Regions from separate parts of the Paenibacillus agaridevorans genome, predicted to be linked through region 2. Evidence: riboswitches for the same ligand, from Rfam matches in the RefSeq annotation. Region 2 holds a riboswitch; each other region holds the start of a gene.
What was found. A riboswitch is a leader RNA that binds a small molecule or an ion and turns the genes downstream of it on or off. The one in region 2 is predicted to bind cyclic di-AMP.

Region 1: linked by a shared signal. The riboswitch ahead of KJW29_RS00110 (APC family permease) and the one ahead of KJW29_RS02240 (hypothetical protein) in region 2 are both predicted to bind cyclic di-AMP.
Region 3: linked by a shared signal. The riboswitch ahead of KJW29_RS36635 (C40 family peptidase) and the one ahead of KJW29_RS02240 (hypothetical protein) in region 2 are both predicted to bind cyclic di-AMP.
Region 4: linked by a shared signal. The riboswitch ahead of KJW29_RS18570 (universal stress protein) and the one ahead of KJW29_RS02240 (hypothetical protein) in region 2 are both predicted to bind cyclic di-AMP.

Annotation. Positions count from the first base shown of each region.
Region 1 covers NZ_CP075889.1:27,615-32,841, forward strand. The annotation lists gene KJW29_RS00100 (cellulose biosynthesis cyclic di-GMP-binding regulatory protein BcsB) at 1-1,899, shown strand, start outside; gene KJW29_RS00105 (diguanylate cyclase domain-containing protein) at 1,889-2,743, shown strand; cyclic di-AMP (ydaO/yuaA leader) riboswitch at 2,945-3,113, shown strand; gene KJW29_RS00110 (APC family permease) at 3,301-5,127, shown strand; gene KJW29_RS00115 (LacI family DNA-binding transcriptional regulator) at 5,214-5,227, opposite strand, start outside.
Region 2 covers NZ_CP075889.1:550,379-555,605, reverse strand. The annotation lists gene KJW29_RS02250 (eCIS core domain-containing protein) at 1-815, shown strand, start outside; gene KJW29_RS02245 (aldolase catalytic domain-containing protein) at 994-1,950, opposite strand; cyclic di-AMP (ydaO/yuaA leader) riboswitch at 2,116-2,292, shown strand; gene KJW29_RS02240 (hypothetical protein) at 2,296-2,739, shown strand; gene KJW29_RS02235 (ABC transporter permease) at 2,857-3,639, opposite strand; gene KJW29_RS02230 (ABC transporter permease) at 3,650-4,456, opposite strand; gene KJW29_RS02225 (ABC transporter ATP-binding protein) at 4,453-5,227, opposite strand, start outside.
Region 3 covers NZ_CP075889.1:2,385,009-2,390,235, reverse strand. The annotation lists gene KJW29_RS09790 (flavin-containing monooxygenase) at 1-118, opposite strand, end outside; gene KJW29_RS09785 (LysM peptidoglycan-binding domain-containing M23 family metallopeptidase) at 532-1,956, shown strand; cyclic di-AMP (ydaO/yuaA leader) riboswitch at 2,492-2,627, shown strand; partial or broken gene KJW29_RS36635 (C40 family peptidase) at 2,771-3,042, shown strand; cyclic di-GMP riboswitch class I at 3,752-3,838, shown strand; gene KJW29_RS09775 (response regulator transcription factor) at 3,907-4,626, shown strand; gene KJW29_RS09770 (hypothetical protein) at 4,980-5,227, shown strand, end outside.
Region 4 covers NZ_CP075889.1:4,511,649-4,516,875, forward strand. The annotation lists gene KJW29_RS18560 (ABC transporter ATP-binding protein) at 1-604, opposite strand, end outside; gene KJW29_RS18565 (TetR/AcrR family transcriptional regulator) at 753-1,349, shown strand; cyclic di-AMP (ydaO/yuaA leader) riboswitch at 2,282-2,431, shown strand; gene KJW29_RS18570 (universal stress protein) at 2,562-2,981, shown strand; gene KJW29_RS18575 (potassium channel family protein) at 3,006-3,668, shown strand; gene KJW29_RS18580 (TrkH family potassium uptake protein) at 3,700-5,052, shown strand; gene KJW29_RS18585 (TetR/AcrR family transcriptional regulator) at 5,147-5,227, shown strand, end outside.

The DNA.
Region 1 (5,227 bases), 520 kb from region 2:
TGGAATGTCGATAGTATTTCGCTCAGACTGGACTACAGGGCGACGCCTCTTGCGATAAAGGAGCAATCCAGCGTGACGCTGCTTATAAACGGAACGCCCTTCCACTCTTTTCGTCCCGTCGTCGACGGGGATAGCGGGACAAGTCTGCAGCTTGATATTCCGAACGAGCTGCTGGTACAGGGGTCCAATCAACTGACGATTCAGGGCGGCCTTCGAACGCGCGAGTCGGAGAAAGGATGCGTTGTCGAGGACGTTCGGGATAACTGGCTCCATGTGCTCCAAACATCGGCAGTCGATATCGATTACGAGGCGAAACCGCCGAATGGATCGATTCGGGACTTCTATCACCGCTTTACCGGAGTGGATGCCGGCCTATTGGACAATCGGTTTATTGTGTTGCCGGACGATCCGGATATTATGGAGCTGGAGACCGCGGCGCACATCTTGTCCGGCTTTGCCCGGGCAAGCGCGTCAAAGGAGGAGACGATCCCGCTTGTCTCCTATTCGGACAATAACTGGAGAACGTCCCCGCTTGTCGTTTTCGTATCCTTACGAGAACATTTGCCATCGGAACTGCATGCAGAGTTTAACGGCTTAAACAATGGCGAGGCTCGTATTCAAATCGTAGAATCGGCTGCGGGCCATGTGCTGGTCGCAACATCCGACGATCCGGAACTGCTGGTTAAGGCGGGGCGTCTGCTTGCCAATGAGGATCTGGCATACCAATTAAACGGCAAGGTCAAGACGGTCTCTGCGGATACGGACGTCGATACGCCGCCGGTTTCCGTTAACCGCTCAGTCAGGCTGACGGAGACAGGAGACAAGCTGGTTGGGGAGCATCATCAAGCGCGCCATTATTTCGTTGCCCTCCCGGCCAATCGTTCCATTGCGGAATCCAGCAAGATCAGGCTTGACTTCCGATACGCGGGCAATCTCGATTTCTCCCGTTCCCTGGTAACGATCCTGATCAATGATAAGCCGGTCGGGAGTAAAAAGCTGAGCGAGGAGCGGGCCGACGGCGATTCGATTACGCTGCCGATTCCGAAAAACTTGCTCGTAACCGGCAATTTTACGGCTACGGCGGCATTCGACCTCGAGCTGCCCGAAGGTTATTGCGTCCAAAGCGAAGAGCAGAATCCATGGGCCTTTGTGAGCGCCGATTCCGAGATGCAGCTGAATACGCTTGATCGAACCGAGCTTCTTCTCGACAATTACCCGTATCCATTCCTGAGAGATGGCCTGTATCACAAAACCGCGGTTATCGTGCCTAAAACAAAGGATCGTTACGTGCTCTCGTCAATTGCCGGTCTCTTCTCGCTGCTCGGGCAATATGCGGAAGGCAATACGGGAGAACTCGCATTTTATGACGACGACGCCGATCCTGCGGGTTATCGCGACGGCAATGTTGTCGTTATCGGAACCTATAAGGATAACGAGTTGATACGTGGAGTCAACGATCAATTGTTTTTCCGTTTCGGAGTAGACGGAGGGACGGTTCTTTCCAATGAAAAGAAGACCCTGGATCCCGACTACGGTTCGCGCATCGGAACCTTGCAGCTGCTGGAATCACCATGGACTCCTGGCAATGGACTGCTGGCTATTACCGGCTCGAAGGGGGAAGACGTCCTGCTCGCAATCAAGCTGCTGACTTCGGAGAGTCAGCGCTGGAGAGTAAGCGGAGACGCCGTGCTGACCGATCGCGACGGGGTGGTGGAGCCGTATCGGTTCAAGCCGGAGAAGGGGGCGGTCCCGGTCAGGACGTTCGCTGGCATTGTCGAACGCGAGGATACGCTTGCGTTTGTGACGGCGGCATCGCTTGTGCTCGTTCTCGTACTCCTGTCGCTCGCGCTCCTTGCGCGCAAATACCGGAAGAACAGAGGTGGCGGCAATGGGACGTAACGCCGGCAGCCTAATGTCCGACGGCGGTTACTTGTCGTTCATTATTCTCTGCTTTCTCGGAATTATTGTCGTATCGGGCGATCCGGATCAATACCTGGTCAATATTCTCCTGCTCAACGCCGCCTTTATGATTGGCATTCTGACCTATTTTACGAGCGTAACGACAGGGCTCGTCCTCAATATCGTATTCCTGTTAGCATACGGAACCTATACGTTGTACCGGACGATGGCTATTGGCGACACGTTGTCGGCGTCGTCGTACTTCTGGCTGCTGCTAACGCCGTTGTTTACGGGGGCGATCTGGATGATGACAAGCGGCATGCTGCGGCTTCAGGCGGAGGCCCAGTCGTTAAAGGAGATAAATGGGCGCCTCGCGACGATGGACCGGCATACGAATTTGCGCAACAGCTTGTTGTTCCAAAAGGACGCCACCGTCTTTATGGCTTTGTCGGTACGTTACGGCATTCCGCTGACGCTGGTCGTCATGCAGATTCGATACTGGCGCGACGTTCGCCGGATGATCGGCGAGAGCGACATAACGGAAGCGCTGATCCAGCTATCGGAGCTTGGCGAAACAAGCATTCGAAGCAACGATTCCCTGTATATGCTGGACGAGGAGAACGCGACATGGGGACTTTTGCTGTTTACGGACGGCGACGGCGCCAGAATCGTGGCCAACCGGATTAAAGCTAATCTGGAGCAGTTTAATAAACGTGAGGGTGACGGAGGCTTTCGCGTCGAATTCCAGCTGCGGATCGGCGAATATCAATATGACGCGGAGACCATTGGATCACCGCTTGAGCTCATCGACATGGCGAGGAAGCAGTTGGAGTATGATGTGTAGACGCGGAGGCAAGCTGGACAAGTCCTTCGCTTGAATTTACGAGGAGATCTCGGATAAAGGCGAGAAAAAACGATATCCGGGGATCAAATGAATAAGAAGCAACTGCTGCGAGCGTTTTATTGGCCATCTTTGAATTGAAACAACCGTTTTTGAGCCGAAATGTCGTTTTACACCCGTCAATAAACGAGTTATGATCACTACATCATAAATTCGCTGAGTCTTCTTGAGGACAATGAAGAAGAGCGGGGGAACCAAACGGCGCTTATCGTTAAAAACAAGCGTCAGGGGTGAATCGGCAAAACAACCGCCGTAGGGCTATCTAATGGCCCGAATCCGTCAGCTAACCTCGTAAGCGTTATTGGAATGGGTATGACTTCGGCTCGTTAAGCCGCAAGGTGCTGCCTTGCGGCTTTTTGCTGCGCAAAAACCGGCATGGGCCCGCCGGAATGCCGCAGCAGACGAAGTAGAAACCTTCCCTTCCAGCCAACATTGCACAGGGGAGATGGACGAATTGAAAAAAACAACGATGAAAAGGTTCCAGTTGGGCGGTGGCTCCGATGTTATCCGCGCTTAAACGAGTGTTGATCGGAAGACCGCTAAAGTCGACGGAGCTTGGCGAGCAGAAGTTAAACAAAACAAAAGCGCTGGCGATTCTCTCGTCGGACGCGTTGTCGTCCGTCGCCTACGGCCCCGAACAAATTCTGCTTGTGTTAATGACCGTCGGCATGGCCGCGTTCTGGTATTCCATTCCGATCGGAATCGGCGTCCTGCTGCTGCTGACGGCGCTTATTCTGTCATATCGGCAAATTATATACGCCTATCCGCAAGGGGGCGGCGCTTATGTCGTCTCCAAAGAAAATCTGGGCAAGTACCCCGGCCTTATCGCCGGCGCATCTTTGTTGGTCGACTATATTCTAACGGTAGCGGTCAGCGTCTCGGCCGGAACCGATGCCATCACCTCCGCATTTCCGAGTTTGCATGCGTATACGGTGCCCATTGCCGTCGTATTCGTCATTCTGCTCACGCTGCTCAACTTGCGGGGCGTAACGGAGTCGGCGTCCGTCCTGGCCTATCCCGTATATTTGTTCGTTCTTGCCTTGTTCGTTCTGATTGGTAAAGGATTGTACGACATGGCATCGGGAGCGATTCCGCAGGAATTGCATACGCCCGTAGGGACGCCTGTGGCGGGCATCGGACTTTTCCTGCTGCTGAAGGCATTCGCTTCCGGCAGCTCCGCGCTGACAGGGGTCGAAGCGATCTCCAACGCAATCCCGAACTTCAGGAAACCCGCGCCGGTCAATGCCTCCAGAACGCTTGCCGCGATGGGGATTTTGCTCGCGATGCTATTCTCGGGCATCGTTGTGATGGCCTACGAGTACGGAATCGCGCCGATTGCGGAGGCGACGGTCGTCTCGCAGATCGCGGAGGAGGCGTTCGGGCGAAACTTCATGTATTATGCCATTCAGGGAACGACGGCGCTTATCCTCATCTTGGCGGCCAATACGGGTTATTCCGCTTTTCCCATGCTCGCGGTCAATCTGGCCAAGGATAAGTTTATCCCCAGAATGTTTACGGCGAGGGGCGATCGGCTTGGATATTCCAACGGCATCATCATGCTTGGCATCTGTTCCATCCTGCTCATCGTGCTTTTTGGCGGACATACGGAACAGTTGATTCCGCTCTACGCGGTCGGCGTATTCATCCCGTTTACGCTGTCGCAATCCGGCATGATGCGCAAGTGGCTTCGGGAGAAGCCGGCCGGCTGGGGGATCAAGCTCGCGATTAACACGGTCGGCGCGGCGATCAGCCTAGTGGTGACGATGATGTTTTTCCTGACGAAGTTTCCGCAGGTATGGCCCGTGCTCGTATTCCTGCCCGTCCTGATCTGGTTGTTGCTCGGCATTAACAGGCATTACGGTGCGGTAGGCGAGCAGCTTGGCCTATCCACGGGCGAGCCGGTGGAGGCTATCGAAGGCAACGTTCTGATCCTGCCAGTGGCAGGGATCACTCATGTCGTGGAGCAATCGCTGAGCTACGCGAGATCGCTTGCCGCCAGCCAGATCATCGCGGTATACGTGCCGTTCGAGCGGGAGGAGGAAGCCGCGTTCCGGGACAAGTGGAGCAAGCTGCATCCGGACGTCAGGCTCGTCACCTTGCATTCGCCGTACCGGAGTATCATACAGCCGCTCATGAAGTTTATCGACGTCGTGGACCGCAAGGCCAAGGAAAATCACTACCAGGTGACGGTCATCATTCCCCAATTCATACCGAAGAAGGGCTGGCATAACTTCCTGCATAACCAGACCAGCTTCTATATCCGGACCCGCCTTCTGTATCAGAAGGACGTGATCGTCACGACCGTTCCTTACCATCTGAAAAAATAACTTTGCCGTCCAACAAAAAGAACCCCCGGAAACGAGCAAGCCGAGCTTGCCCGTTTCCGGGGGTATTTCTGTTGGCTGACATGCGCCTATTCGTTGACGA
Region 2 (5,227 bases):
ACAAGAAAGGGATGTTCAAGGAAACAAAGCTCGCGCTGCGATCCTATGAGGAGATGTCCGAGATGGCGTCCGAGAATAAAAAGGATTCGGCAGACGATGAAAACGGCAACGCGACAATGGATAGCAGAATCGATCGGGCGGGCGCTCGCCTGGCAGCTATGTCCCGATTGGACAAGCTGCTAAACGCAGGCGTCATCGCCGGCGCGGAGATGGCTTTATACAACTCGGGAATCAGCGGATCCGGCGGAAGATATAAATCACTGAAGCCTTTAAACGATGATATCGAAGCGAGCCGCAAAGAATCGTTTAACGTGGATGACCCCGTCTTCCAACGGGCTATATCGCGCTTGCAGTTAATCGATACGCTCGCCATGCAAGCTGACCTCCAAGGCGGAAACTTCATGATTGAACGGGATGATGACGGCAATGTGCTTGGAGTGAAGGGACTAGGCAACGATATGGCAATCGGCGCGCAGACTGATCTGGATTCCAATCATCAGGAATACCCTGGCATAAGCAAGTTCGTAGACAGAGAACTGGCGAAACGCATCTTGGCTCTCAAGCCGGACGATCTGCGAACACTGATGGAGGATCTTCTTGCTCCTGCGGAGATTAACGCTCTAGTTGATCGACTCGTCAAGCTCCAGAATCATCTTCGCAAGGAAGCGTCGAGACTGCTGGCCAGAGAGGAATGGAGTACCGTCAATGAAAGGTTGAGCCAAGGCGACACGGGTTATGGCTCGGACTCCGACATACCAGCCTCACATTCGCGGTCTAAGACGGCGCAGCAGGATCCCTTGTCGGAAGACGAATAACTGCATCTGTATGCTACTCCATGACGAATTGCCTTCCTATATTGAAAACAACAAAAGCGCCGTTCCGGAAGCTGAGCAGCTTACCAGAACGGCGCTTTTGTTGTGGCGTCTATGTGTTTCATTGTACGAGCTTAGCTATCTTACAAGATTAACTTGAGAGTGACTTTCCTGACTCCTCTTATTTGGAAATTTCCGGAGTAGTCAGTTGATCGTAGAAATCCACGCCATTGTCCTTGTTCTCGGAAGCGCGAAGCGCCATCGCGGAACGCGGATGCTCGTCGAGAATGCCCGTGATCATGTAAGGAATAATGTAACCCCATTCTTCCTTCTCGCGAAGCGGAATCATGTATTTCTCGATCATGTCCAGCACTGGACGCACGTTGTAGCGCGTATTTTGAAGCTGGGAGACGAGCAGTTCCGTGTTGCAGTTGCCCGCAGCGCGGCCCATGCCGTATACGGAAGCATCCAAAAGCTCTACGCCTTTGCCAGCAGCAAGAAGCGTATTGGCGAATGCCAGCTGCAAGTTGTTGTGGGCGTGAATGCCAAGACGTTTGTTCGGGAGATGCTGCTGGAATTTGTCCACCAGGTAGGTGAAGTCCTCAGGCTTCAGGCTGCCGTAAGAGTCTACGATGTAAACTACGTCAACTACGCTCTCGTTAATCGCCTGGAACGCTTCGATCAATTGGTTCTCCATGACATTGGACAATGCCATAATGTTAAGCGTCGTCTCGTAGCCGCGGTCGTGGAACACTTTTACCAGCTCAAGCGCCTTGTCTACGTCTTGAATGTAGCAGGCAACGCGGATCAGGTCCAGCAGGCTCTCGCTGCGGGGAAGGATATCGTTTTCGTCGACGCGCCCGATGTCAACAAGCGCGGACAGCTTCGTATTGCCTTTGTTTGGAATAACCTTCTTTAGGAAGTCGTCGTTAAGGAAACGCCATGGCCCGGCGTTCTCGGCGCCTTTGAGCAGCTTCGGAGAGTTTTTGTAGCCAATCTCCATACAATCGACTCCGGCTTCGTTAAGGCTATTATAAAGGTGCTGGACAAACTCGATGCTGAAATCCCAGTTGTTGACGAGTCCGCCATCGCGAATAGTACAGTCTACGATTTTGCAGTGACTTGTTTTCGATTGCATACGTACTGCTCCTTTGAATTGAACATGAGTTCATTTTTATCTACCATCATACTTGATAAGCCGCGGGAACGCAAAGAAAATATGTCGCTTTTTGCGATTTTTACGCTCCTCTTGTCCGAATAACTCCTCATTTACAAATGGATATTTTAACGCTAAAATATTATGTAAACAATAACGCTTAATTTCTCCTTCCAGGGAGAAAACGGGGGAACCAACGCGAACCGGTCGCATGCCTGCATGGACCGCACGCAGGGGGTGAATCCGGGGATTTGTGCCCCCGGTAGGGTTTTCTCTCTAACCCGAATCCGACAGCTAACCTCGTCAGCGGAAGAAGGAGAGATGAACATGTCTTTATTCCTGGAAAATTCTTCATTCCCCATCGAGCTGCCTCAGCATGTCAACATCAGCCGCATCGAACTATTCGTCATTCCCGCTCTCGCCGTCGACTCGACCGGATTTCGTGTATGTCTCAGGCTGACCAGCGATCTTGGCATCGGCTGGAGCGAACAATTCATCTGCGAGAACGACGCCAGCTTCGATCTGGAGCATTGGAGAGAGCTTCTTCAATCGTTCATTGGCCGCTTCCCGCTTACTTCGGTAACCGAACGTTTGACCGAAATTATTATGAGCAGAGGGGAATCCGACAAGCGGGTGTGTCAGATGTTCATCACCGGCATGGAGCAGATTCGGGAGATGGGCATGATGCCAGGCATCGGTTCTGTCACTGCCTTCCAGGCCGAGGAATCCGTGCTGCAACAACGCGCCGTCGCCTACCTGTCGCTGGATTAGGGATCGCTGCAAGTTGAATTTTCGGACTCCTTAATTCATGGAGCCGCGTAATGAAAAAGAGCCCGGGCACCATCCACGGTGGATGTTGTTCGGGCTCTTGGTCTGTACTTCTTGCCGTTAAGAACCGGTTGAGCGGTAATGCCTGACACCGATCCTCCATACCAGCAAGCATGGGAGCAGAAAAAACAGACCTCCGAAAGGCACCAGCATTCCTGTTACCCAGTTCCCCTCCTCTTTGTCCAGCAAATACATAAGGGGCAAATACGTCACGCACCCGAACGGGACGATAAACGTAAAGAACCGGGTCACCCACTTCTCATAGATCGTCAGCGGATATTGCGCCATCTCGCGGCCTCCGTCGGTGAACACGTTCGCGATCTCAATCGCTTGTATGGTCCAGAAGCAGAAAGTAGCCGCCAGGATAAAGATGCCCGTAAAGATCATCACGCCGTTAAATACCATAAAGAACAGCGTAATCGCCTTGGGAAAGCTCCATACTTGAGGCAGATTCGCGATGGACCAGATCAGCACAATCGTGCTCTGCAGCAAACGTCCGATACGCGTGAATTCGAACTTCGAACCCAGCACCTGGACGACAGTGCCGCGCGGCCTTACCAACAAACGGTCGAAGTCTCCGCTTGCGACCAGGCTGGAGAAGGCGTCGAATCCTCTGGCGAAGCATTCGCTAAGAGAAAACGACAAGTGAATGACCGCGAAGCAAAGCGTCACCTCGAAGAAACTCCAGCCCTCCAACTGCCCGAATCGCTCGAACATGAAATACAGCCCCCCGAACACCATAAACGGGATAAAAAATTGACCTATGCTTAGCAGCAAGAACGAGGCTCTGTACTGCAGTTGCGACTTGAGTTGAATATTCAAATAACGGAAATATAATGACATCGCGTTCTCCTCACCCTCCTTGCACAACGACGTTGCGAAGCGCCTTGCGCATCAGCCACATGCCGAACGCAGCCAATGCCGCTATCCAACCAAACTGTACGCCGATGCCGATTAGCGCTTCTTGCTGCGGGATATGTCCCGAATAGACGCGGAACGGGAAGTCTGTCGTCCAGCGAAACGGCAGCGCATACGTGATTCGCTGCAGCCACTCCGGCATAAGCGGCACAGGGATGACCATGCCCGCCAGAAACTCTCCCGCCACCGAGATCATAAGCATGGATCCCGTCGGCGACATCGTCCAGAATACCGAGATGTAAATCAGCATGGAAATCGCCACGACGAGAATCAAGCCAAGCAGCAGCGACACGACAAACAGCAGCAGCGCCGTCCAGCTTGGAGGAGCGCTTAGCCCGTAAGGCTCCGGCAGCAGAAACACAACCGTCGTAATGGGAAAGCAGCGAAGCACGGCGCCCGCCACCCTCTGGGCAAGCAGCTTGGAAAACCAGAACGGGTACAGCCCCATCGGCCTGCACAACTCGTATGCGATATTGCCGCTCGTAACCATGGCGAATATTTCGTTATCCCTGATCCACAACATAATTAAGGAAAGAAAAATTTGTTGGAGCCATACGTAAGTAATTAAGTCCTGAAGGGGAAAAGCAGTGGAATCCCCGCCGCCGCTTCTGTAGAAGGCCGCGAAGATCATAATGAAGACAAATCCGAAAAACAGCTGAGTGGCCATGCCGGCAAGCGCCGCCGCGCGGTATTGCATGCCGTTGATAAAGCGCAGCCGCCAGATCGAAACGTAGGCTCTCATATTTGATGCTCCTCATACAGCTGCACGATCATCTCGTCAATGTCCTTGGAGTCGACGCTGATATCCAACAGCTCGACCGATCCCGACAGCTGCGCAATGACGTCCGCCAGTACGACGGATTCCGTATCGAAACTGTATACGGCACGCTCTGTCGACCATTGCAGTCTCGTCGCGCCAGGAATATCGACCGGCTCCCCCGCGTATTCGCGGTAGTCTGCCGTAATCGTACGTCCTGTGCCGAAGCGGCTTCGCAGCTCTTCCAACGAACCATCATAAAGCAACGTTCCTTTGCCGATCATGAGAATCCGGTCCGCGAGCGCCTCGATATCGCTCATGTCATGCGTCGTCAGGATGACGGTGACGCCCCGCTCCTGATTGATCCTGCGAATAAAGCTTCTGACCGCAAGCTTGCTGACGGCATCCAGCCCGATCGTCGGTTCGTCGAGGAACAGAATCTTGGGGCTGTGGAGCAGCGATGCCGCAATCTCGCAGCGCATCCGCTGTCCGAGGCTAAGCTGCCTGACCGGAACGCCGAGCAGATCTGCGAGCGCAAGCATTTCCGTCAATACGGCCAGGTTTTCCCTGTACATCTCATCCGGAATCCGATAGATGTCGCGCAGCAGCTCGAAGGAGTCGATGACCGGGACATCCCACCAGAGCTGCGAGCGCTGGCCGAATACGACGCCGATATGCCGTACATAATCCGTTCTTTCCTTCCACGGCGTGTACCCCATGATGGAGCAGGTGCCGCCGTCCGGCACAAGAATGCCG
Region 3 (5,227 bases), 1.8 Mb from region 2:
CCCTTGATTGAGTGTCGACAATGATGAAGGGAATTCCGTTTTTATGTAAATAATAACCAGTTGCTAAGCCGGCTTGTCCTCCACCTATTATGAGTACATCAGTAGTTGTTGCATTAATGGCAGTTCTCTCCCTTACCGGATAGAATTAAACTTACTTTGATGTATTTTTGAAAACTAAGGTTTTGACTCTGTCAAGCAATTTATATCATATCACATTGTATTCATCTGAATGTATGTTCATATGACAATTATCGTACAAACTTGCAAAGCTCGTCCCGGAACGGATTAAAGTAGAACAGACTCTCTGCGGATGATATCGAGTTCCATTATGCTCTAATGGTAGCTGACATCTAAACAAAATGATCTAGGCTGCTTTAAACGTAATCTTCCTAATATTTTATTACACAATTTGTCCATAATGAATGAGAAACATTAATTCTTCGTGTCGACAACGCTCTCTTATTGATGAATACTTGTTCATATGTTAAGGTAGTTTAAGATTTTATTCTACTGTGTGAATAGGAGGTAACAATGCCATCACGTTATACCAAAAAGCAAATAAGCAAGACGAAGAAAATAATGATGTTAATTGCACTTATATTGCTTGTTTTGTTCTACAGTGGTTTTATTTTAGTTTCACAAATCAAGACCGTATATCAAGTAACATTTAATGGTACGCCAATTGGCGATGCGTCCAGTCCGGAGATTGTATTTCAATGGATCGGGGAACAAGTCAATCGTTTTGAAGGCCAGTACCCAGGTGTTTTGTATGAAACGAATGAAAGTGCTATTTCGTTCACGGAAACGAAACGTTTAAATGCCAAGGCTCGGGATAGCGAAGTCATTGCCTCACTTCAATCATCTTATGAGATAAAAGGCCGCGGCGTACAGGTTCTAGTGGATGGTCAAGTCATGGGAATTGTCAGAGACCAACATAGCGCAGACCAGATCCTGAATCAAATACAGCAGCCATATTCTGGTGCGAATAATGATCCAAAAGTCAAAACACTCAGTTATAATAATGACGAGAGGGAAAAAGAAGCAATGTCGCCATCAGTTCCAAGCTCCATTAGCTTCGTGGAAAAAGTCGAAATCAAACCTGTTGTGGCGGATCCTGTTAACTTTTCGTCAGAAGAAGAGTTAATCAAACGTCTTAAGGGAACGGACTTAAAACCTATCAAGTACGTTGTTAAAGAGGGAGATTGCATCTCCTGCATTGCGCAGAAGTTCAACATCTCGCAAGATACTGTATATAAGAATAATCCCTGGATTGAAAATGAATTCATAAACATAGGGGACGAGTTGGATTTGACAGTACGGCAACCTAAATTGTCCGTAAAGACTGAGGGGCAATATGCTGAGACCGTCAGCATCCCGAGCGGGGTAGAAGTTACTTATGATGCAACGATGCGTGTGGGAGTTTCAAAGGTTGCGAATCCGGGAAAGGCGGGCAAGAAAAAATTAACGTACCAAGTAACGAAAGTAAATGGCGAGTTGGTTGAGGAAGTTGTAATAAAGGAAGAAACGTTGGAAAAAGCAGTACCTAAGCAAGTCATTCAAGGTACAAAAGTCATTAAAGGCGTGGGAACCGGTTCATTCACATGGCCGATAAAAGGGCCGACGATTACGAGCAAGTTCGGAAAGCGTTGGGGAAGACTTCATACAGGCACTGATGCGGTATCCTCTAATTTGAATATTAAATCTGCCGATAATGGAAAAGTAATAAAGGCGAAATATGATTCCAGTTACGGGAACCACGTTATAGTGGATCATCAAAATGGTTATCGAACATTATATGCCCATCTAAGCAAAATTAATGTGGAAGTTGGCGATCTGCTGGAGAAAGGCGATCAAATTGGAATTATGGGCACAACAGGACGATCGACAGGCGTCCATCTACATTTCGAAATTCGAAAAGAAGGAGTGCAGTTGAATCCATTAAAATTTTTGGAGTAACGGAACGGAAATAAGAGATCCCGCTTGTAGGGCTCTCTTATTTTTGTAATTATTGATTTATATAATTTAAACTATTCTTTGTAATATAATGTTTTCGCGAGAGGAAGAAATCGATGAGTGATAGAAGGAGTATTCTGATCATCGACCACGAAGAGAACTTAGAAATGAATTGAAAAAGGAACTTGAGAAATAACGATTTATGGTAGAGGCTCTGGAAGATGGGGCGAAGGGGTTACTATATATGTTGCAGAACGAGGTTGATTTGGCGATTATGGAATTACAACTACCTGGAATAAATGGTCTAAATGTATGTAAACTTGTTCGTCCAGATGAAAACAACACCAATCATTAAGCTAATTGCAGAATGGAGGGAAGCAAATCGATTCGAAGGTTTTCAAATTGGAATCGATGATTATTCCGTTACGTATAAGCAACCAATCGCAACGAGAAAAAAACAATAAAGATTGATGAAAGATTTCTATTATAAAAATGAAGGATTAAGTCCGAATTGGTCGAATTTAACTATTTTTCGAAGTATTATATTTTGCCAAATTCTGTTCTATGAAACGGGGGAACCACCGAGGGGGAATTGCTTTAGAAGTTTTCTTCAAGTATAGGGAATCTTCGGCCGAGCCCATAAGCTAACCTCGTAGGCAACGAAGGGAGAAGTAGAGTTGAGAAAAGGTTTAGTCGTATTGTTGTCCAGTGTGATGTTTTTGTTTGGAGGAGGGTCAGTATTTGCGCAACAGTCCGAGTCAACCGTCTTAATGAAGTCCGTTAGCGAAGTAATTGGCACGCCGTATAAAGGGGGGGAATGACAACAAAAGGATTCGATAGTTCAGGATTCATCTTGCATATCTTTAATCAGTTCAGTGTAAAACTGCTTCGTACTTCTTATACTCAGGCCGAGGTTGGTGTGAAGGTAGAAAAAAACAAGTTGCGTGTGGGAGATCTTGTTTTTTTAATACCAGCGGAACAGGTATCTCTCATGCAGGTATTTACATAGGAGAAGGGAAGTTTGCTCATTCTTCTACAAGCAAAAGGGTAACCATCAGTAAGTTAAGTGATGAGTACAATGAAAAATGATACGTTACGGCAAGGCGTGTAGTATCTGAAGATATATTTAAAGCAATGAACGATATGAAGTAATCATGAATGAACGGTTATTTAACTAGTAACCGTTCTTTTTATTGAAGTTTCCAGATCATAAATGAGGTGGAATATGAAACTTAAGGGAGTCAGACGGAAATAATTCAAGTGTCCCTATTAATCGCTGCATTAGTCATAGGAGGTTATGCCATCATCAAGACTTTAAATGGCGCTCAACCTTTACGAAGCGATGGCGGAAGTGTATCAGGATCCTAACTATGAAAGCCATATTTCGCCCATCGACTGATTACAGTACAGTTGAATGATCTCGGCACGTTTTATCATCATTTTGCATGGGTGTACCGGACGCTACTGAGGAGCACGACAAAGCTGGAAGCCGAGGCTTAGACGGTTCAATCCGGCATCCGATCTTGGCGGCGTTTCGATGGTGGGACAAGCAGCGAATAACGAATACATATATTTCAATGAGGTGAAATTAGGTACCGGAATCAGCAAGATTCGCCTGCGTTATTTAAGTCTGACAACGGACTCAAACGTCACCTATGCGAAACAGATTAACTTGGGATACATCATCATAAAGTAATCCTGCTTCAGTAACTAAAATTTGCGACCGCTTCTTGGTAAATGCAATCGATCATTTACCAAGAAGCGGTTACTGTTAATTTTTATGAGTGCATCGTGGAGTATATGGAAACGGCAAAACTGTCGAAAGGCAGTGACGCAAAGTCACGGGTCTTCTCACAATTCAAGTGATGGCAGTTGGGTTACCCAATTTGCCGAGCACGGCTATTTGGGTCGTGTTTTTATTATTCGTTTATTTGGGATACAGAGGAGAGTAATATGGAATTGGAAGCAGATATACATCAGGAACTTCCTATAATTTCTAAGAAAAACAATGAGAATATAAATGTTGTGCTAGTGGACCGCGATCCGGAATGGTGTTGCCGCTTTGCTGATTTATTCGAAACAGAGACAGATATTCATCTCATAAATACTTCCGCTACAAAAGAAGAGGCAGTGCGAGCTAGTTTACAATTAGACGTGGACGTTGTAGTGATGAATGCAGCACTCCAGCCGTCTGGACGCGATGGATTAGATGCAATAAAAGACATTCTCGCCAAAAAGGATGTTCCCGTCATTACCGTCGCTTCAAGCGCAGACCCTGAAGTGATCGTCGAAGCAATTACAGTCGGGGCAGTGAATTTTATAAGCTATGCCGATATGGGGGACATTATCTTGGCGATTCGCGAAGCACATCGACATAGTCCATCTTTACACCCGAAAGCATCGAAGGTGCTTCGCGATGAGCTCATCCGCTTAAAGCGTCAGGAATTTTGGTGTAAGCTGACCACGACTGAAAAAGAAGTGCTGCAATTAATCGCTTGGGGCTACTCCCGGACCAAGTTGATTCAGTTGATGGGTATATCGCCTAATACAATGAAGACACATATTCGTCATATTAGTAGAAAGCTCGGCACAAAATCAATCAAAGAAGCAGCAATAAAGGCGAGGCAGCTTGGACTCGAGAAACACATGGATAATAAGGAGTATGATGTATAGTGACGAATTTCGATTTGGTTCGACAAAACTCCAAAGCTTAGGGTGACTAAAAAATCATCCTGCCGGAAGATATCGAAAATTGATAAAATTAGGCATATGGTGGGATTGAAATAGAAAGAATGGCCCACGATGAATAGGAGGGATTTGTGGCAAAAGTAACTAAAGGATGAAGCATGGGATAGTTGTCTGTCATGTGGAGAACGGGGGGGGGGACAAGCCCAGTGGTTCTTAATACTCATTCACCGTTTGGGTTGTCCCCAAAATGATGAATGAAAGGATGATCGACATGTGTCGAAAAGAAATGGAGTGTGAGTTATGTCTGGATAGCCAGATAGGAAATGGGGGAGCAGCGCATGTTGGTAGCTGAACAGATAACCCCTTATGAAAAAGTTGAGAATTGGTTGATCGCTTACGCAGATTGGAAAGCACGTCTGAAATATGCACAAACGGAGCTTGCACATATTCCGGGATTGACAAAAGCATTGCATGAAGTGGCAATCTATGGCTGCGGCCAACCCAATGACACGTTGCTTCGGACAGTCATTCAGCGTCTGGAAATCACTGAATATGAAATACCGTTTCTTCAATCCAGAATAGGATT
Region 4 (5,227 bases), 4.0 Mb from region 2:
TAATCCCGACCTTATCGCACAGGCGCTCCACTTCAGACAAAATATGGCTGGACAGGAGTACGCTTTTCCCTTGCTCTTTGACTGCCATCACACAATCCTGAAATACATTCTCCATCAAGGGGTCCAGCCCGGAGGTAGGTTCATCCAAAATATACAAATCCGCATCAGCAGAAAATGCAGCGATAAGCGCCACCTTCTGCCGGTTACCTTTGGAATAGGTTCGACACTTTTTTGTCGGGTCCAGGTCGAATCGTTGAATAAGCTCTTCTCGTTTGCTTTTATCGCTCCCTCCGCGCAATTTAACAAACAAATCTATGACCTCGCCACCGGTCAAATTGGGCCATAGATTGACGTCGCCAGGCACGTAAGCGAGACGCTTGTGAATCTCAACCGCATCTTTCCATACATCCTTGCCAAACAATTGAGCCTCTCCGGAGGTGGCTCGCAATATACCAAGAAGCACACGAATCGTCGTCGATTTACCCGCGCCATTAGGGCCAATGAATCCAAAGATTTCCCCGCTGCTCACTTCCAGATTCACACCGTCCAGCGCTGTCGATGCACCAAACTTCTTGGTTAAGTTCCTGACTCGCAACAAAGACATGGTCTCACCCTTCCGTTAATGTTTTGAAATATAGTTATTCATATATTTCATATTATATGATGGCGATTCATTTTACAACATGTTTTGAACTTGGTTAATTGTTATATTTCATAACTTAAGTTAAACTATTTACAGAGAGGTGGATGAAATGGACGGATACCAGAAACGTAGAGACCAGAAAAAAAAGGACATCTTGCGAAGTGCCGTTGATCTGTTTTTGACCTACGGCATCCAGAAAGTGTCCATTGCAGAAATAGCAAGCAAAGCCAACGTATCGCAAGTGACGATTTACAACTATTTCGGAAGCAAACATAATCTTGTTGAAGAAATGCTCGTATTTTATCTCGATCAGATCTGGTCGGAGTATGAAAAAATGCTGACCAACGACATGCCTTTTATCGAAAAGATCAAAAGCGTGATGTTTGCCAAGATCGATTCCGCCAATAATGTGCACCCCGATACCTTTACCCATTTCATGAAAAAGTACGCGACCGGCGTCCCTTACCTGGAAAAGATGATGCAGGAAAAAATCATGCCGGGGCTGATGACGCTAATTGAAGAGGGAAAACAGCAAGGGTATGTCGATCCCGGCCTATCTAATGAATCAATCCTTGTGTTCATTCAAATGTTCAAGGATTATATGCAAAAAGAAGAGGCCTTTCCGCACCTGCAAAAGATGACGGGGGACCTCAATAAATTGTTCTTTTATGGACTTGTCGGAAGCAAACATAATTGGGAGGAATGACTAGTTACCTTGCCGATCGCTCTCCGGTCTTAAACATTTCCCTGATTTTAATCTTGGTTCAGGATGTTAGAAATAGGAGGCCTCTCTAGACAATCAGAACTTTCTCCTCGGGATACCGGAATTTCTCCCGACTGTGTTTTTGCGACAATGCAAATGCAAGTGTTGTTCGGTAAAAATAATGTGTTAGACTGATGTCGTTGATTTAGCGCGGTTTTTGAATTGATGAATCGTCAGCTTTTAAAAAATAAGTTTTAGACTGATCAATTAATGAAAGAGCGGCAGACCAAGATTTGATAAATAAAGCCTTAGACTGCCGCTGTTGTCATCCAACTAACGTTCTCCGTTAGGTTAAAGATGTTGAACTGTTTTATTGCCATTATAATCAGCCAATATGAAAGACACCAATTATGGTTTTCCCATCAACATCATGTAGCGGGATATCACGACCACCCGCAGGTCTATTCTTCTGTATGGCAAGTGCTTCCTCAGGTGTCTTAAATCAGGTCCCGTTTCATTGGAAGTGGCGTCTGCGTCAGAACCGTATGTCTGTCCGTTCTCAATGCCGAAGTGACTTCGAAAAGAACCTCTTTAAAATCCTGCAATCACCACACTCACGGAAATAACCATGACTGCCAAGGCGCGCATAACATAGATAATACGACCACTACCAGCTCACTATAAACTATAAGTCATAAATCCAAGACCGCCAATCTGATTCAAGTGGGGCAAATCTGAACTTATGAAAAACATAACGAATGATCCCCTTTCCATTGCCCACTCAAAAGAAATTGAAACGTCTTTGCTCTATCTTCGTATTATTGCCTGAAAATACCACTACATTCAACCATAACTATGCAAGCAACCCATGATTGATTTCCCGGATCAGCTGTTTACTTTTGAAATTAACTGCTTTATGATAAGTTACAACAATTGTATATTCATCGCTTAATCCTCTTTTGAGGAGCGGGGGAACCAACGAAGCATAATCGCTTCAGGGGTGAATTCTTTCTTTTGCAGAAAGAACGGGGACTCTCAGACCCGAATCCGACAGCTAACCTCGTAGGCGTCATGAGAGAGATCATGAATGCGTCTTTGGTTTGTCCTGACATAGCAATCCGAAGCTTGGCAGCAGAATTTCTCTGCTCCAAGCTTTTTTGTCGTTTCACAGCAATCATTCTGTTACTTTCAAGTTTCAGCAAAGGAGTATAGCCCATGTTAAGCAGTGAGAAAATTATGGTATGTGTGTACCACGGGCCAAACGGAGAACGGCTGATCCGGCGAGGAGGCCGATTAGCTGCCCTTTATCAATGCCCATTGTTCGTACTGCATGTACAGACTGAACAAGAGAATAACCAGATTAGCCAAGACAAAAGTGAGCGCATTCTCCATTGGAAAACGATATCCGAAGAATGCCATGCCACGTTTATGACCAAAACTCGTGGCAATCACAAGGTCTCCGATGTGATTGCCGATACGGCTGAGCAAATTCAAATCACACAATTAATCATCGGGCACCCCGGTATGACACGATGGCAAGAGATTTGGAATGGCTCCATTGTCAATGAACTATTAAAGAAAATTGGAGAAATCGATATTCATATTATCGCCTTTCAAGAGGGTCGGGATAGATAGACATAAGGAAAGGATGTGCTATGCATGAAAAAACAGTTTATAGTGATTGGCCTGGGCCGATTTGGGTCTAGCTTGGTGCACACTTTGATTCAGAATGGTCACGAAGTACTCGCCGTTGATAAGGATGAGCAGCTCGTACAAGACATATCCGGCGTAGCGACTCATGCTGTGCAAGCAGATTGTACAGATGAAGGAGTACTGAAAGAACTGGGCGCACGAAACTTTACCCATGCGATTGTTGCTATCGGAGAAGATCTGCAGGCGAGCATATTGGCAACCTTGTTGCTTAAAGAATTGCATATACCGAAAATAACGGCCAAAGCTAAAAACGAAATGCATGGGCAAGTTCTAATCAAAGTAGGGGCAGATCATATTGTGTATCCAGAACGAGACATGGCTGCTCGCCTTGGAAATCAATTAAGCTCCGATAATCTGATTGACTACATTGAGTTGTCTCCCGTTCACAATTTGGTCGAACTGAAGGCCCCACCTGCTATGAATGAACAGACTCTTCAACAATTAAATATTCGGGCCAAATACGGATGTACCATTATGGCGATCAAAAAGGGAGTTCATATCAATATTTCACCAAAGGCAGAGGATGAAATTAACACGGGAGATATTCTGGTGATAATCGGCAGTAACGCGGATATTCGAGACTTGGAAGAAGACTATGAACAGAAATGAAGATCGTATGCATAGCCGTTCTCTTTTCACTATGCTTGTCGCCATCGTAAATCGGCTGAAAACACGAACAAGCCCTCCCCAACTCATCTTGATGATCTTTTTTTGCTTGATCTGGGTAGGCGCTTTGCTTCTAATGCTCCCCTATTCATCATCATCCGGCCAATCGATCGGCCTGCTGAATGCCCTCTTTACGGCAACCTCCGCCATTTGTGTCAATGGCCTGGTTGTCGTGGATACGGGAAGTGTGTTCTCTACCTTCGGGCAAATCGTCATTATGATGCTCATTCAGGTCGGCGGCCTTGGCTTTATGACCGTCGGCGTAATGGTGGCTATCATGATCGGCAAAAGGATCGGCCTTCGCCAAAGGCTGATCATTCAGCAGGCCACGCACTCGACATCATCGCAAGGCTTGGTCAAATTGTCGATCTTTATGGTGCTTATCGCATTTGCATTTGAGGCATTGGCGACATTGGTACTCACCCTGCATTGGCAAGCAGATATGGGTTGGGGTCAAGCTGCTTTTTATGCGCTCTTTCATTCCATTTCGGCGTTTAACAATGCGGGCTTCGCTTTATGGTCGGACAGTTTATCTCCATTTGTTGGCGACCCTGTAGTCAACATCACCGTCATCCTGCTGTTTATTATCGGGGGGCTTGGCTATATTGTCGTCGTGGATGTTTTTCGCAAACGTTCATGGCGCAAATTATCCCTGCATGCCAAAGTTGTCTTGCTTGGTTCCGGTATTTTGTTTGCCGCGGGCTTCTGCTTGATCTACCTGTTGGAAAGCTGGAACCCCGCAACCTTCGGCTCCTTGTCTGCCGGGGAGCGGATATGGGCCGCCTTATTCCAGGGGGCTACGCCCAGAAGCTCCGGGTTTAATACTATAGACATTGGCAGTATGTTGGCCGCGTCGCAATTCCTGATCATCATTTTAATGTTCATTGGTGCAGCTTCCGGTGGAACAGGTGGAGGCATTAAAGTCAATACGATGTTTGTGCTCGTACTTGCAACCATTAATACGTTCCGCGGCGGCGGACAAATTCACGCCTTCGAGCGCAAAATTGCCATCGAGACAGTCATGCGCGCATTGGCTGTTGTGATCAGTTCCCTTGCGGTAGTCCTTTTGGTCTCCCTTCTTCTGACGATTTCAGAAGGCATGCTGGAGGAGCACTTTCTGGAGGTACTCTTTGAGGCCACCTCGGCCTTTAGTACAACCGGATTATCCATGGGCCTCACAAGCGATTTGTCTCCGCTTGGCAAAATCATCGTGACCATTACCATGTATGCTGGGCGACTGGGGCCCCTCACACTGGCTTTTGCCTTAGCCCAAAAAAAGCGTTCATCTAAAATTGGCTATCCCGAAGATCATATACTGATTGGCTAGACAGGAGCGGACTTCCGCTCCTATTATTTTTAGCTTGCATCATTTTAATGAATGAATTATAATTTTATTCATACATTCACTAAGAGGTGCCTTTATGCCAAGAAAATTTGATGACAATGAAAAGAACAGCATTCATAACAAATTGCTGGATGCCGGATACGAATTGTTTTCACAG